One region of the Bradyrhizobium sp. WSM4872 genome, then DNA from elsewhere that is predicted to be linked to it. Evidence: predicted binding sites of a transcription regulator. Region 1 holds the regulator's gene; the other holds the start of a gene.

Region 1 (7,522 bases):
GAGACCGAGGAGCAGCAGCGTCTGCTGCGCGCGCTCGGCTGCTCCGAGATGCAGGGCTATCTGTTCAGCGCGGCGAAGCCGGCCGACAAGGTGCTGGAGCTGTTCGCGGTCCATCGCAGCCGTCTCGCACAGCGCGGCGGCAACGAAGGCCGTCGCCGCGAGGCAAGCTAGTCATCCGTTGGAATGTGTGAGGAAGCGCTTCGTAGGTGGGCAAAGCGAAGCGTGCCCACCTCTTGTCTCGCCGCGGATGCAGAACCGGTGGGCACGGCGCTTACGCTCCTTTGCCCACCCTGCGGCATCTCGACAGGCGATCAATTAGTTCGGCACCGCAGCCTTCGACGCCGGCTTGGCGGCGACCGCATTCGCGGTTTGGCCGTGCAGGAAGTCGTAGGCCGTATGCAGGGCCTTGTCGTCTTTGGCTTCCGGCGGGACATAGGACTGCGACCCGGTCTGCTCGGTGCCATCGGCCGCCTGGAGATGACCGCGCATCTGGGACTCCGCCATGGTGTCCATCCGGCCCTTCAGCTCGGCCGGCACGTCCTGGAGGATCTCGATGTCGGGCGCGATGCCCTGGGCCTGGATCGAGCGGCCCGAAGGCGTGTAGTAGCGCGCCGTGGTCAGCGCCAGCGCGCCGTTGCCGGTGCCGAGCGGAATGATGGTCTGCACCGAGCCCTTGCCGAACGAGCGCGTGCCGATCAGCGTCGCGCGCTTGTGGTCATGCAGGGCGCCGGCCACGATCTCCGAGGCCGAGGCCGAGCCGCCGTTGACGAGAACCACCAGCGGCTTGCCCTTGGTGAGGTCGCCACCATGCGCGGTGAAGCGCTGGGTCTCTTCCGGATTGCGGCCGCGGGTCGAGACGACCTCGCCACGCTGCAGGAACGCGCTCGACACCGATACGGCCTGGTCGAGCAATCCGCCTGGATTGTTGCGCAGGTCCATCACGTAGCCCACCAGCTTCTCCGGCGGAACCTCCTTGGCGATCGATGCGATCGCCTTCTTCAGGCCATCGGTGGTCTGCTCGTTGAACGAGGTGACGCGGATATAGCCGATATCGCCGTTCTCGACATGGAAGCGCACCGGGCGCACATGGATGATCTCGCGCTTGATCGCGACGTCGAGCGGGGCGTCGGCCCCCTTGCGCACGATCGTGAGCTTGGTCTGGGTCTCGACCGGCCCCTTCATCTTGTTGACGGCCTGCTCGAGCGTCATGCCCTGCACGGCATCGCCGTCGATCTTGCTGATGAGGTCGCCGGACATGATGCCGGCCTTGGAGGCCGGCGTGTCGTCGATCGGCGAGACGACCTTGACCAGCCCCTCCTCCATCGTGACCTCGATGCCGAGCCCGCCGAACTCGCCGGAGGTGGTCTCCTGCATCTCGGTCCAGGCCTTGTCGTTCATGTAGCGCGAGTGCGGATCGAGCGAGGTCACCATGCCGGTGATCGCGCCTTCGATCAGCTTGGCATTGTCGGGCTTCTCGACATAGCTCGCCTTCACCCGCTCGAACACTTCGCCGAACAAATTGAGCTTGGAATAGGCGTCATCCGCGCTCGCTGCCGCCCGTGCCGCCCATACGCCGCCGTGCGGACTGGCTACCAAAAGGGTCAGACACGCTCCGGTGAGCGCGCCCAGTGGAAACAGCAGGGTTTTCCGCATGAATAGGCTGGCCTTTTTGCTTCGCGGTTCGGTGGGGCTGGAGAGCCGCCATGCAAATGGCGATCCAGCCTGCTTCTCACAATACCATTCTGGTTTCTTCAAGGCCGGGATGCCACGCCGGCGGGTACACCGTAAAAATCCCCTCGTCCGGACCTAAACTTTCGGCAACGTTGCAGGACCCGGTTCGTGCGCAGCGGGGGGCGGCCGGCCCACGCCTCGCAGCCATGCCATTTTAGGATGGTTTTGGCGCCCCGGACGGGTTAGGCGATGAGGGAAGGCTTCAAATTCTCGGGAGGATAACAATGAACGAGGCACCCCGCATCCAACCGGAAAGGAACGTCGAGCTCGGCGCCAGCACCGAGCCGTTCCAGAATCTGCATGAATTCATCCGGAAAGCCCGCGCCAACCTCAACCAGAATGCCTGGGACTATATCGTCGGCGCGGCCGAGACCGAGACCACGATGCGTCGCAACCGCACGGCGCTGGACGAGATCGCCTTCCGCCCGCGCGTGCTGCGCGATGTCCGCAAGGTCACCGGCTCGGTCGAGCAGTTCGGCCGCAAGATGCGCCTGCCGGTCTTGCTCGCCCCCGTCGGCGCGCTCGAGATCTTCGACCCGGATGGTGCGGCGAGCGTGGCACGCGCCTGCGGCACTTTCGGTGCGGCGCACATGCTCAGTTCGGTGTCCGAGCCCGGCCTGGAAAAGACCGCCGAAGCTGCGCCCGACGCGCTGCGCCTTTACCAGCTCTATGTGCGCGGCGACGACGCCTTCGTCGCCGACGTCGTCAGCCGGGCCGAGAAGAACGCCTATGCCGCCTTCTGCCTGACCGTCGACACCGCTCATTACAGCCGTCGCGAACGTGACATCGCCAAGCGCTACGTTCGCGAGAGCCGCCTGCGCGCCACCGGCGGCGACTACCAGAAGGGTCTGGAGTGGCGGACCGTGAAGATGATCAAGGACAAGTTCAAGATCCCGCTGATCCTCAAGGGCATCGCGACGTCAGAGGACGCACTGATCGCGATCGATCACGGCGTCGAATGGATCTACGTCTCCAACCATGGCGGCCGTCAGCTCGATCACGGTCGCGGCGCCTTGCATGTCCTGCCCGAGATCGTTGACGCCGTGAAGGGCCGCGCCAAGATCATGGTCGATGGTGGCGTCTGTCGCGGCACCGACATCGTCAAGGCAATCGCGGCGGGCGCCGACCTCGTCGGCATCGGCCGGCTGCAATGCTGGGCGTTGGCGGCCGCCGGCGAAGCCGGCGTGGCGCGCATGCTGGAGCTGCTCGAGGACGAAGTGCTGCGCTGTCTCGGCCTCCTGGGTGCGACCTCGTTCGCCGAGGTCAACAAATCCTGCCTGCACCAGGCGACCGCAACCAACGCGCCGAGTGTGTTCAGCGCGTTTCCGCTGTTCGACCACGAGCCATATCGATACTGAGTGAAAGGATGCAGGTGACATCGCTGTCTCCCGGAGCTGCGGATGCGCTCCTGTTCGATCTCGGCCGCGTGGTGCTCGATATCGATTTCTCCAAGGCAATCGCCTGCTGGGCGGGACATGCCGGTTGCGAGCCCGAATCCATCGTCGCGCGCTATGTGCGGGACAGCGAAGCCTATCGGTTGCACGAGATGGGGAAGATCAGCGATGAGGACTATTTCGCCTCATTGCGAGCCTCGCTCGGAATCGGCATTTCGGATGCGCAGTTCCTGGAAGGCTGGAACGCGATCTTCGCCGGCGAAATGCCTGATATCGCCGAGCTGCTGCCGCGGGCAGCGAAGCAGATCCCGCTCTACGCCTTCTCCAACACCAACCGGCCGCACGTGGACCATTTCTCGAGGGAATATGCCGACCTCCTCGGCCATTTCCGCGAGCTGTATTTGTCGTCCAGCATCGGCCTGCGCAAGCCGGACGCGAAGGCCTTCGACCACGTCGTTGCGGCGATCGGCGTGCCCGCCGGGCGTATCGTGTTCTTCGATGATCTTGCCGAAAATATCGAGGGAGCGCGGGCGCGCGGCTTGACGGCGGTGCATGTGACCTCGCCCCGGGACGTCGGGAACGCATTGAAGGCATTGGGCATCTGACGACTATCTGTCGTCGCGAAACCCGACGGGAACAATTTTGAAAAAATTGAGGAACCCGATCACTTTGTGCATTTTTGTACAGAGTTCCCGGAACGGAATACCGCCTTCCGGACTCTTAGAGTCCGCTGGGACTTCTACGGACGGATGCATCATCGTGTTGGGCAAGACCTACCTCACCAAGCAGGCCTCTCTTCTTCTTGAATTCGCCAGGACAACTTCAGATTCGGATCTTTCCGCCAAGCTTGTGAGCAAGGCCGCCGATCTGAAATCCCAGGCCGATCCGTTGCCCGACAAGGATAAGGGATCCAAGGCGCCCGACGTAACATCCGGGCAGGCAGGCAGCTGATCGATGCAGGCCGGTGATTTCGTGGCTTCGATGACCACTTTCCTGCCGATCTCTCACGTTCTTCGGATCATGCCGCGACGCGCTTGATCCCGGCTTCCGGAACGATGCGAAGCGGCGGGATGACTGCCCCCGTTTTTGCCTCTGCGCCCGCGCTCGGCTAGAAGACTTGCGGAACATTCGCCCGAACGTGCCGAGCAGGAGTTTTCGCCGTGGCCTTGATGCCGGTTTCCGACGCGCTCGCCGCGGTGCTGGCGGATGCAGAGCCACTGCCGGAAGAAATGATTTCGCTCGACGAGGCCTACCATCGCGTGCTCGCGCGTGACGTCGCGGCGCGGCGCACGCAGCCGCCGCAGGCGATGTCGGCGATGGACGGTTACGCGGTGCGGGCGGCCGACGCCGCGACGATCGATTCGGAGCTCACCGTCATCGGCGAAGTCGCGGCGGGCCGACCGTTCGCCGGGAGGGTCGGCGCCGGCGAGGCCGTACGGATCTTCACGGGCGGCGTCATTCCCGGTGGCGCGGATGCCGTCGTGATCCAGGAAGACACTGTTGTCGCCGGCAAACGTATCACGATCAAGGAAGCCGCGATCGCCGGACGGCACATCCGCCCAGCCGGTATCGATTTCCGCGAGGGCGACGTGCTCCTGCGCAAGGGAAGCCGTCTCACCGAGCGCGACCTCGCGCTCGCCGCCGGCATGAATCATCCGCACCTTGCCGTTTTCAGGCGTCCGAAAGTCGCGATTCTCGCCACGGGCGACGAGCTGGTGATGCCGGGCACCACGCCCGGCCACGGCCAGATCGTCTATTCCAACGGCTACGCCCTGCACGCGCTCGCCCGCAGCGAGGGCGCCGAGACCATCGACCTCGGTATTGCCGCCGACACGCTGGAGGCGACCACCGCCGGCATCCGCAGCGCCCGTGAGAGCGGCGCCGACGTCCTGATCACGACCGGCGGCGCATCGGTCGGCGACCACGATCTGGTCCAGCAGGCGCTGCGGGACGAAGGCATCGCGATAGCGTTCTGGAAGATCGCGATGCGGCCAGGCAAGCCGATGATGCACGGACGGCTCGGCGCAATGGGTGTGATCGGCCTGCCGGGCAATCCCGTGTCGTCCTATGTGTGCGCTTTCCTGTTCATGGTGCCGCTGATTCGCGTCCTGTCTGGCCGTTCGGTGATTCACCATCGCCGTGAACGCGCCGTGCTCGGCCGCGACGTCGGCGCCAACGACCAGCGCGAGGACTATCTGCGCGCGCATCTGGAGGAGCGTGACGATGGCACACGCGTCGTTCTTCCCGTCAATCATCAAGACTCTTCGCTGCTTGCGAATCTCGCTGCAGCACAGGTACTTCTCGTGCGCGCACCGTTCGCGCCGAAGGCCGAAGCCGGCACGGCTTGCGAAGTGTTGCGGCTCCCCGTCTGAGCGTCCGGCAATGCGCGTTCCGCGAACTTTGCTCTGTTCACGGTAAATTAAGCAGTTGCGGAACATGTATCGAACATATAGTGTCCGTTCATGATTTGTTTCGAGCATGTAGCGGCTTATGGCCGAATTCAGCGTCTCGGAATCGGACGACATCAACCGGGGGACTTTGGTCGAGATGTTAACGCGCAAACAATACGAGCTTCTGCGGTTCATCAGTGAACGTCTGAAGGAAAGCGGCGTGCCGCCCTCCTTCGACGAGATGAAGGATGCGCTCGACCTGCGCTCGAAGTCGGGCATCCATCGCCTGATCACGGCGCTCGAGGAGCGTGGCTTCATCCGACGCCTGCCCAACCGCGCCCGTGCGATTGAAGTCATCAAGCTGCCGGAGCTCCAGGCAGCCGCCGGCAGCCGCCGCGGCTTCACGCCGAGCGTCATCGAGGGCAATCTCGGCAAGGTGCGTGCGGGCTCCAGCCTGCCCGCTGACGAGGGCGAACGTCCCGTGGCGGTGCCGGTGATGGGCCGCATCGCGGCCGGCACGCCGATCGAGGCATTGCAGACCCGCAGCCATACCATCAGCGTACCGCCTGACATGCTCGGCTCGGGCGAGCATTACGCGCTCGAAGTACGCGGTGATTCCATGGTCGAGGCCGGCATCCTCGACGGCGACATGGCGCTGATCCAGCGCAACGAGAGCGCTGATACCGGCGACATCGTGGTGGCGCTGATCGACGACGAGGAAGCGACGCTGAAGCGCTTCCGCCGTCGCGGCGCCTCGATCGCGCTCGAGCCCGCCAACGCAGCCTATGAGGTCCGCATCCTGCCGCCCAACCGGGTGAAGATTCAGGGCAAGCTGATCGGGCTTTACCGGAAGTACTGATACCGGAAGTGCTTCATACCTGAAGTGCTTGGCGCCTCGCGCGCTTCCGACCGGCATCGCCGGTCAGAGATTGGAGCGGATCATCGTCCGCTCCGGCTGGATAGTCGTTCTGGTTCTGCACAGACTATCCGGCCCCTCCTCCGGCGCTGGCTCCTCGCGACGCCCAGGAAACAGCACCGAAACAGCACCGCTTCAAATGGCACCGCGTCGCGGCTCGCGTGTTCGAGGAAACACCATCCAGCGATCAAGTTCGCCCGCCGCAGCCAAGCCGGCAATATTCGCGCATGCGCCTCCCGAATGCATCGCAACGGGCTTTGTTCCTATTGAATTCGGGAAAGATAATGTGATCGCGGCTTGCGGAAGCCAGCCGCAGATTTGCCCACAACCAAGCAGAGCTTTCGTGCTTCCACTCTGATAGAGGCCTGCGCCTCGATAAGAGACGCGGGTTGCTATCCCAGCATGAGGAGCACCCGATGTGTGACTACAGCCTACATGCCGTCGCGTCGCGCCCCGCCGAAGTCGGCGAGACGATCGTCACGACAAGCTTCCGCGGCACCTCGACGCGCGGCTTCGCCTCCGCAGCCGATCCATCCGTTGCCGTCTGCCTGCTGCCGGGAACGGAGCTCGCCTTCGCCGACGACGTCCGCTACGACAATCGCTGGATCTGGACGCGCACCATCAATTCCCGCGTGGGCAAGTTCGGCAAAATCGATCCGCACGTTCCCGACCGCCATCACGACGCGATCGAATTCCCCGACGGCAAATATGTCCTGGTGACGCAGCTCGTCGAAGGCCAGCGAGCGACCGTGCTGCAACTGCCGGTGACTCAGTCGGTCACCGAGCGCGAGCACAAGGCGCAGATCATCGCCGACAGCAGGCAGCCGACCGTCACGCACCTGCCGATCGGCTGAAACAGCCGCCCTCCGGCTACGAGGTCGGAGGTCAGGATTGAATCGCCATCGCCGGCCGTGGCCGGCGAGATGGTGTAGTTTGCGCCCAGCGAATCCGAGCGGACGCACCGATCCACTGCGTTGCTCCGCACCATCAGATCAATCGTCGGCCTGCAAGTCCGTCTCCGCCGGCGTTGCGTCCTTGATGCGGGACGCGGTCGTCTTTGGCGCGAGGCTGCCGTCGAAATCACCCTCGCC
Region 2 (7,522 bases), on a different contig from region 1:
GTGGGTCGACATCCCTGACACCCAAGAACAGGGAGCGCACGACAAAGCCAGGATTTGCATCGTGTCGGCGGCCCCAATGATCGAGCAGCCAGAGCAGGATCAATTGCGCATTTGGCTCCGGCCCTCGCCAAAACTCGACCGTGTCATATTCCGCGAGCAGTTCGATCAGTCCTCGATCCTTCGCGCTTGATCCGTCGAGACGCCAGGACGGCGTATCGTCGAGCCAATGAAGCCCGCGAGGCTGCGTCCTACGCGGCGCAAAGAACGCGTCCAGCTCTGCATCGGTCGGCAGCGGTCCCCAGACCAGCCGGCGCTCGATCGCAATCACGAGGTCGGCAAGGCCCGCCTGTTGAATGGCGCCGGCGATGGACGAGTCGGTTGTGACAATTAGCCGGGTCATGCCGTGGTCTCAAGGCTTCGTCAAAACATGGCCGTAACGCCACAGCCGATCGTTGGTCAGGTGCGTGCCGCCCCACCAGCGGTCGATCCGGTTGTGGCGACTGAAATCTTCCTGATGAGCCAGGACGGCCTCCCCGAACTCGGTCAGTGACAGTCGGCTGCGGACATATGCGGCATGCCGATCCCTGTGATTCTCGCGGTCGATCGTGCGCAGTTCGTCGTCCAATCCGGCCACTGCGGGCCTGGGGCCGAGCGCGAGCCCGTCGAGCAACCGACCCAACTCAGTCTCTCCAAACACGAACGTGCGCCGATGCGAGCGCAGGTGAAACAACGCACCCGTGTTCGCAAACCCTCTGGCAAGCATCTCCAAGAACCGCATCTCCGTCGCACCGAGTCCCGTCGAAGGCGACGGGAGTTCTGCTAGGAGATCGAGCAAGGCCGGGCGCAGCATCAGCAATGCACTGAGATCCTGGTGAAGGAGATCGACGCAGGCCTCAGGGGTCGTCGCGCGGTAGGCCGACCACGCCAACCGGGCAGTCTCGAACTCCTGGGCCCTAACAGGCACGACATGAATGTGCGGCTCGGACGCAGCGAGATCTTCACCGCGTTCCGTCGTCAGCTCGGATGCCACAAGTCGAAGTTTAAGCTTTGGCACCAGCGAGGAGCAGGAGCTGAGGTGGTCCAGCAGGCAGACGAGCTGCAATTGATCCCGGGGAGCTGGGTCGAACCAAAGTTCAACCACGTCATATTGCTCGCAGAAGTCCGCAAGGGACAAGTCTTTGCGGTCCTTGATGCCCTTGGGCCACCGGATGCCCCAGTCAGACCAATGATCACCTGGCCCGAGATTCGCCGAACGCGCCGCGAAAAAGGCTGCGAGCTTCTCGGGCGAGGGCAGCGGTCCCCACTCAAAGTGAAACGAGGATGAAATGACAAGCTCCGCCAAACCCGATCGGGCGAGCCCGCTTCCGGACGAACTGGTCAGGATCACATTCTTCATGGCCCCGCTCACCCCACGCAAAACGAAACAGGCGCCGAAGACGTCGGCAACTCAACGTCCTCAGCGCCCGCTCCTCGCGAAAAACTCTACTGTTGAAGCTTACTCGTCCCCCGGCTCCTCGCCGTCGGCGTCACGCTCGGGGCTGCCGGCGAGAATCTGCTCGGCGATCAGGCCGGAGTTCTGGCGGATCGAGGTCTCGATCTTGGCGGTGATGTCGGGGTTGGCCTTCAGGAACGCTTTCGAATTCTCGCGGCCCTGGCCAAGACGCTGGCTGTCATAGGAGAACCATGCGCCGGATTTCTCGACGATGCCGGCCTTGACACCGAGATCGAGGATCTCGCCCATCTTGGAGACGCCCTCGCCGTACATGATGTCGAACTCGACCTGCTTGAACGGCGGCGCCAGCTTGTTCTTGACGACCTTGACGCGCGTGGTGTTGCCGACCACTTCGTCGCGCTCCTTGATCGCGCCGATGCGGCGGATGTCGAGGCGGACGGAGGCATAGAATTTCAGCGCATTGCCGCCGGTGGTGGTCTCCGGCGAGCCGTACATCACACCGATCTTCATGCGGATCTGGTTGATGAAGATCACCATGGTATTGGACTTGTTGATGGACGCCGTCAGCTTGCGCAGCGCCTGGCTCATCAGGCGGGCCTGCAGACCCGGCAGCGCATCGCCCATCTCGCCCTCGAGTTCGGCCTTCGGCACCAGCGCCGCGACCGAATCGATCACCAGCACGTCGACCGCGCCGGAGCGCACCAGCGTGTCGCAGATTTCCAGCGCCTGCTCGCCGGTGTCCGGCTGCGAGATCAGCAGTTCGTCGATATTGACGCCCAGCTTGCGCGCATAGACCGGGTCGAGCGCGTGCTCGGCGTCGATGAAGGCGCAGATGCCGCCCTTCTTCTGCCCTTCCGCAACCGTGTGCAGCGCCAGCGTGGTCTTGCCCGAGGATTCCGGCCCGTAGATCTCCACGACGCGTCCCTTCGGCAGGCCGCCGATCCCGAGCGCGATATCGAGCCCGAGCGAGCCCGAGGAGACCGCCTCGACATCCATCGAACGGTCGTTCTTGCCGAGCTTCATCACCGAGCCCTTGCCGAACTGCCGCTCGATCTGGGAGAGCGCGGCGGCCAGAGCTTTACTCTTGTCCATGGAAGATCCTTCGACGATACGCAGGGCAGTGGTGGACATTGGGTCGTGCTCCTTATGGCGAGGATTCGCTAGAGGGACAAACGGCTGGCGAGGCGGCGCGGCGATAAAATCAATGTACCCTATTTGTTCTAGGTTCGCAATATGTTCTTTTGCCAAAGCGGCCGCCCACTGAGGCGGCCTTACTTAGGATCCCACGTCAGGTGCCCGTTTCGACATTCAGCAATTGTGAACATCCGACCTGTCCTCGGATCGGCAATCTCTGTGATCCTCACGATCTCAGCGTCGCATCGAGTGCACTTCCCATGCTTCGTTGCATGATCCCGATCCGGTTTCATTGTGGCTCCGTTGCCAGATTGAACGAACAATCCGTACGCGGAGAAACGACCGGAGCACCTGATATGGATCAAACCAGGCCGCTGCCAAATTCAACTTAGGCCACTGGGGCTTAGGACAGGCCACTACCCGGATCTTGGCGCTCTCTGACACGCATCAAAGACGGATGCCCTGCGCGCCGTCAGAATTCCGCAATCCTGCGGCACCGAACCTTTCGCGGTCTGCGGTCTTCTCTTGGATGGGACCGTAACTCTGGGGACTTCAGTCATGACGGACAACACGCATCACGATACGATCCGGCGCATTCCGCTGCTGGAGGCGGCGCGGGAGGAGATGAGCAAGTTCGAGCGCAAGGAAAACGAGTTCCGCAAGAAGGACCGCGACGAGCGTGCCGCCGAACTCCTTTTGCCGCTGGACGCGATCAAGGTTCACTAAGGCCGTCGGGACGAGGGCGTAGGAGCCGAGGCCAGCCGGCCGACGCGTCAGGCGTGGCGATGTTCGCCAGCGGCAACGCGCTGGCGACAGTGCCGGAGCGGCCGCCCGTTGATCTCAGGGAATCGGCACAGGAATCGAGATTCGGATCGCCATGGAGGCGAGTCCGAGCCGATATGGTATCCAAATACTACAAGTAAGCCATTGATTAAACGAGGGAATTTGTAGGCGGGCTACTGTGCATGGGGTTGTTTTCGTGTTTTTGAAAGGCGCGCATGGGCCTTTCCACCCCGGAGCCGTCTCCCGCAGCCAACACCGCCTACAGCAGAACCAGCAACCCGATCCCGATCACCAGCACGACGAAGCCAGCCGCCGTCGCGGCGGCGAATGACCGCTCTACGTTGTCCATGATGCCACCCCGTTGCCGGCACGCCACGTTTCCCCCATGGCAGCACCGTCATTGCGAAATCTCGCCTGCGGTTGTGTCCTGAGTTGTGCGAACGGATGTCGAAATTGGGACCGGTGCGGGGCCAGTGTGCGGCCCCGCGCTCTTGGCTTTCGCTGCCGCCGGCGGGCCTTGTCAGGCTGTCGTAAGCTGAGCCGGCTAGGGTCGCCTAGCTATGGTGTTGCAGCCCAGCACCTCAGCCTCCAATAACCTTCTCCCCGCTTGGTTCTCCAAGCGGGGTTTTTTCATGCCGATTTTCATGCCGCCTTTCATGCCGGCCGGCCGGTTTGCGAACCGCCCTCCTCCCGCGTCAGGCGCAGCGAGAAGGCGCGGATCGCCGGCGCCGCGAGCAACACGATCGGCAGCATCGCCGCCCATGCGATCAGCCACGACACCATCCAGTGCGCGAGGAAGTCCAGCGCGTTCCCTACAGGAAGGCTGGCGATGCCCGCGGCGACCAGCGAGGTCAGTCCGGACTGGATGATTCCGAACACGAAATGAGAATAGCGGCGGGGAATGCCCGGCATGACGCGCCCATGTTGCTGACCGTCATCGAACCAAGCAAGGCACATGCCGCCGCGTTCCGGAAGGCGCCCTTACCCATCCCAGGAACTCTGTTCTTGGCCGGAGAACCACGGGAGAGGCCTCGCGCCGCCGCTGGGCGGCAGTGCGTGCGTTTGCGGGATAGCCGTGAGGTATCCGGGGCCTACCGACAGATTGAGCTTTCGCTGGAATATTATGCCGCCCAGCATGTTCTCAGTGATGGAAGTGAATCGTGGGAGATCGCCATGAATCACAGGGGCGTCGAGTTCACCGTCACCAAGACGGCAATTCCCGGGATCTGGCGGTGGCAGTTCCGGATCGGCGAGCAGATCAAGACCGGCAGGACCGAGACCAAGATCGATCTGTTGGCGATCCGGCGGGTGCAGCTGAGGATCGATCGGGAGCTGAAGGCGATCGGGCGCAAAACCGCCTGAACGGCCGCACCGAGATCGTCGGCGGCATGGCTTGCAGGGCGCTCGCCGCGCCCACGGGGCTATTCCGTAGCCGCCCGGAATTGATCTGCCGATGGTTTGGGATTGGACTGCCGCGATTATGGCCGTGGGGACGGAGCCATCAGGCGCGATCGGTACGAACCATGCCGCTCTACTTTTTTCGAATCCGGAACGGCAGCTATTCCGGCTGTGCCGACCAGGCGTCGGAATTTGCCGATCGCGATTTGGCCTGGAAGGAGATGACCAGCGTCTGCGCCGACATGGCCGCCGGCATCGCCCGCAAGCTCCAGGAAAATTCCGAATGGAACATGGAGCTGCTGGACGAGGCCAAGGAGCCCGTGTTCCGGATCCGCATCACATCCGAAACGTTCGAATAGGGGCCAGGCCTAATCCGCGCTGGGCAGCCGCCGCATCGTGAATTCGATGTCGCCGCCGGGCAGCTCGCGCCAGGTCTCGACCGCGCTCATATAGCCGGCCTTGGGGTAGCGGGCGAAGAAAGCCTGCGCCCTCTCCCGCGCCGCCGCGCGCGGCAGCGTGAAGGTCTCGCGCAGATAGCCGTCGCCGGCCCTCGTGCCGGGCTTGCCGCCCATCTTGCGCCGGCGCGCCATCCGCTCGGCGAGATCCCGCGGACGATCGGCCATGTTCTGCTCTCCTCGACGCAATACGCTCCCGCGCAATGTAGGAAGCAGGCCGATCAAAGAGGAGTCCCGGCCGGAGGCATCAACCGCCTCCGATCGGGCAGACGGTCAATTGGCGGTCGTGCCGGATTTCTTCTTCGGCGCACCGGTCGCGGCCGACGCCTTTGGCGCCGCCGCCTGCTTCGGCGGGTCGGAGCGCATGCCGCCCCAGGGATCGTTGGAGGCCTTGGAATCCGGAATCTTCTTCAGCGTCTCCTTGTAGGCCCTGTCACGCTCGGCTTCCGCGGCCTTCTCCTCGGGGGTCTTGCCAGGCCCCTCCTGCAGCAAATTGAGATTGGGCATTTGCGCATAGGCCGGTCCCGCCAGCACGGTCGGTCCCGCCAGAACAGCCAGCACCGCGGCCATACGGAAAAGCTTCATCATGTACTCCTTGATCATCCATGGCGGCGCGGGTCGCCCGTGCCTTGTCACCCCTGTCACAACCGCAGGGGCCGCTCGGCCCGCTAGAGCCGGTCCGATCTGCACGATTTCGGCGCATGGAGCCAGTCGTCCCAGATCGGGCCGCACTTGGTGCACCCGTTCAGCAACAGGCCGAGCCCGGCCAGACAAAACACGAGGACATACCGACGCAACATCACCCACCCATACCCACTCCGTGGCATCATACCGGGCGAAGTCAGGCATTTTCAAGCCGACGGGCCCGTAGCAGACCGGGTGACTTTGCCGCGCCGGTCCGCTCGGAATGCCGAACATGCGACAATACGGAGGGAACGACAGCAATGCCATCGCAGCCAGAAGCCGAGTTCGGCATCTCTGAGGCCCGACGCATCCTCGGCGAAGTCTTTGCCCCCTGGATCCAGGATCTCAATCTGTCGGTCGAGCGCATCGAGCACCTGCCGCCGCCGGACGTGCCGGACTGGCAGCCGGCAGCGCTCCTGCGCATGCCGTTCTCGGAACGGCTGTGCCGCAACGGCGGCGTGGTCTGCGGCCAGGCGCTGATGGCACTCGCCGACACCGCGATGGTGATCGCAAACCTCGCCGCCAACCGCGGCTATCGTCCGATGACCACCGTCGACCAGACCACGCATTTCATGCGCGCGGTCTCCTCGTCGGACGTGCTGGCCGACGCCCGCGTGGTGCGACTCGGGCGCACCATGAGCTTTGGCCGGGTCACGCTGCTCTCGGCCACCGACAACAAGCCGGTGGCGATGGTGTCGAGCGCGTTCGCGATGCTGCCGGGGTGAGCATCAAAGAAGAAAGCCGCGTGAGCGCAATGCGCACCGCGGCTCTCGATGGCGTCATGTCGAGACGGGAAACGCGGTTGTGATCGCGCGTCGCGCCGTCACGGCAGAAGCTACTTGCCGAGCACTTCGTCAGCCGCGGTGACGATGCTGACGTTCGGATTTTTTCCGCAATAGCTGCCGAACTGCTTGGCGTTCTCGACGAACACGTCGGTGTCGATGATCGCGTTCTCTTCATCGCCCTTGTACCAGCCGTCCATCCAGGTCAGCACCATCTTGATGGTGTCGTCGCCGCTCTCCAGGAACTGCTTGCAGCTCATGGTCGCGAGATCGAGCTTGGTGGCGTGGGCGGGCATGGACGACAGCGAAAGCGCTGCGGCGAACAGAAGCGAAAACGTGGTCTTCATCAATATCTCCATCGGCGCGTAGCGCCACAAAGGAACGGCTTGGGGGAAAATCGGCGGAGTGACTTCCGCTTCGACGTCGTAAACGAAATCTGAAGCACTGTGCAAGTAGCGCCAGTATTGAGTTTAGTTCAACGTAATTTCTATGCACTACTTCACAAAGATCATTATGGATTAACGCGGATGATCGAGAAGCGTGCAGCGCAGCGTTACCGTGTTTTCAAGGGTGGAAAGATCACCTTTGAAAACAGCGGCATCACGTGCACGGTGCGAAATATGTCGGCGGACGGCGCCGCAATCGACCTCGATGCCCTCGTCACATTGCCGCAATCGTTCACACTCGCGATCGCGCGCGACAATTTCGTGCGCAAATGCCGCCCCGTCTGGCGCCACGAAAGGCGCATCGGCCTCGCTTTCGTACAGTAGTGCACATGATGTGAATGATCGTTCGCATCGCGCGCGCGATGCCGCGTCATGTTCGCGCGCTAC

Evidence for each region. Region 1 encodes LexA, which represses DNA repair genes until DNA is damaged. Its sites were predicted from a motif close to TGTTCNNNNTGTGTTCNG; they were not measured.
Region 2: the regulator LexA is predicted to act here: its motif matches at 2,659-2,676, upstream of recA (recombinase RecA).

What each region holds. Positions count from the first base shown of each region.
Region 1 is NZ_JBVVPT010000003.1:40,983-48,504, forward strand. It holds gene AC0L3C_RS05835 (bifunctional diguanylate cyclase/phosphodiesterase) at 1-171, shown strand, start outside; gene AC0L3C_RS05840 (S41 family peptidase) at 316-1,653, opposite strand; gene AC0L3C_RS05845 (alpha-hydroxy acid oxidase) at 1,956-3,089, shown strand; gene AC0L3C_RS05850 (HAD family hydrolase) at 3,098-3,730, shown strand; gene AC0L3C_RS05855 (hypothetical protein) at 3,885-4,076, shown strand; gene AC0L3C_RS05860 (molybdopterin molybdotransferase MoeA) at 4,286-5,497, shown strand; gene lexA (transcriptional repressor LexA) at 5,673-6,374, shown strand; gene AC0L3C_RS05870 (hypothetical protein) at 6,848-7,285, shown strand; partial or broken gene AC0L3C_RS05875 (ComEC/Rec2 family competence protein) at 7,424-7,522, opposite strand, start outside.
Region 2 is NZ_JBVVPT010000002.1:306,990-314,511, reverse strand. It holds gene AC0L3C_RS04630 (hypothetical protein) at 1-328, opposite strand, end outside; gene AC0L3C_RS04625 (hypothetical protein) at 410-1,396, opposite strand; gene recA (recombinase RecA) at 1,496-2,584, opposite strand; gene AC0L3C_RS04615 (hypothetical protein) at 3,146-3,313, shown strand; gene AC0L3C_RS04610 (DUF2798 domain-containing protein) at 4,025-4,282, opposite strand; gene AC0L3C_RS04605 (hypothetical protein) at 4,544-4,732, shown strand; gene AC0L3C_RS04600 (DUF6894 family protein) at 4,894-5,127, shown strand; gene AC0L3C_RS04595 (hypothetical protein) at 5,137-5,391, opposite strand; gene AC0L3C_RS04590 (hypothetical protein) at 5,497-5,808, opposite strand; gene AC0L3C_RS04585 (PaaI family thioesterase) at 6,168-6,632, shown strand; gene AC0L3C_RS04580 (HdeA/HdeB family chaperone) at 6,743-7,036, opposite strand; gene AC0L3C_RS04575 (PilZ domain-containing protein) at 7,217-7,459, shown strand; gene AC0L3C_RS04570 (pyrroloquinoline quinone-dependent dehydrogenase) at 7,506-7,522, opposite strand, start outside.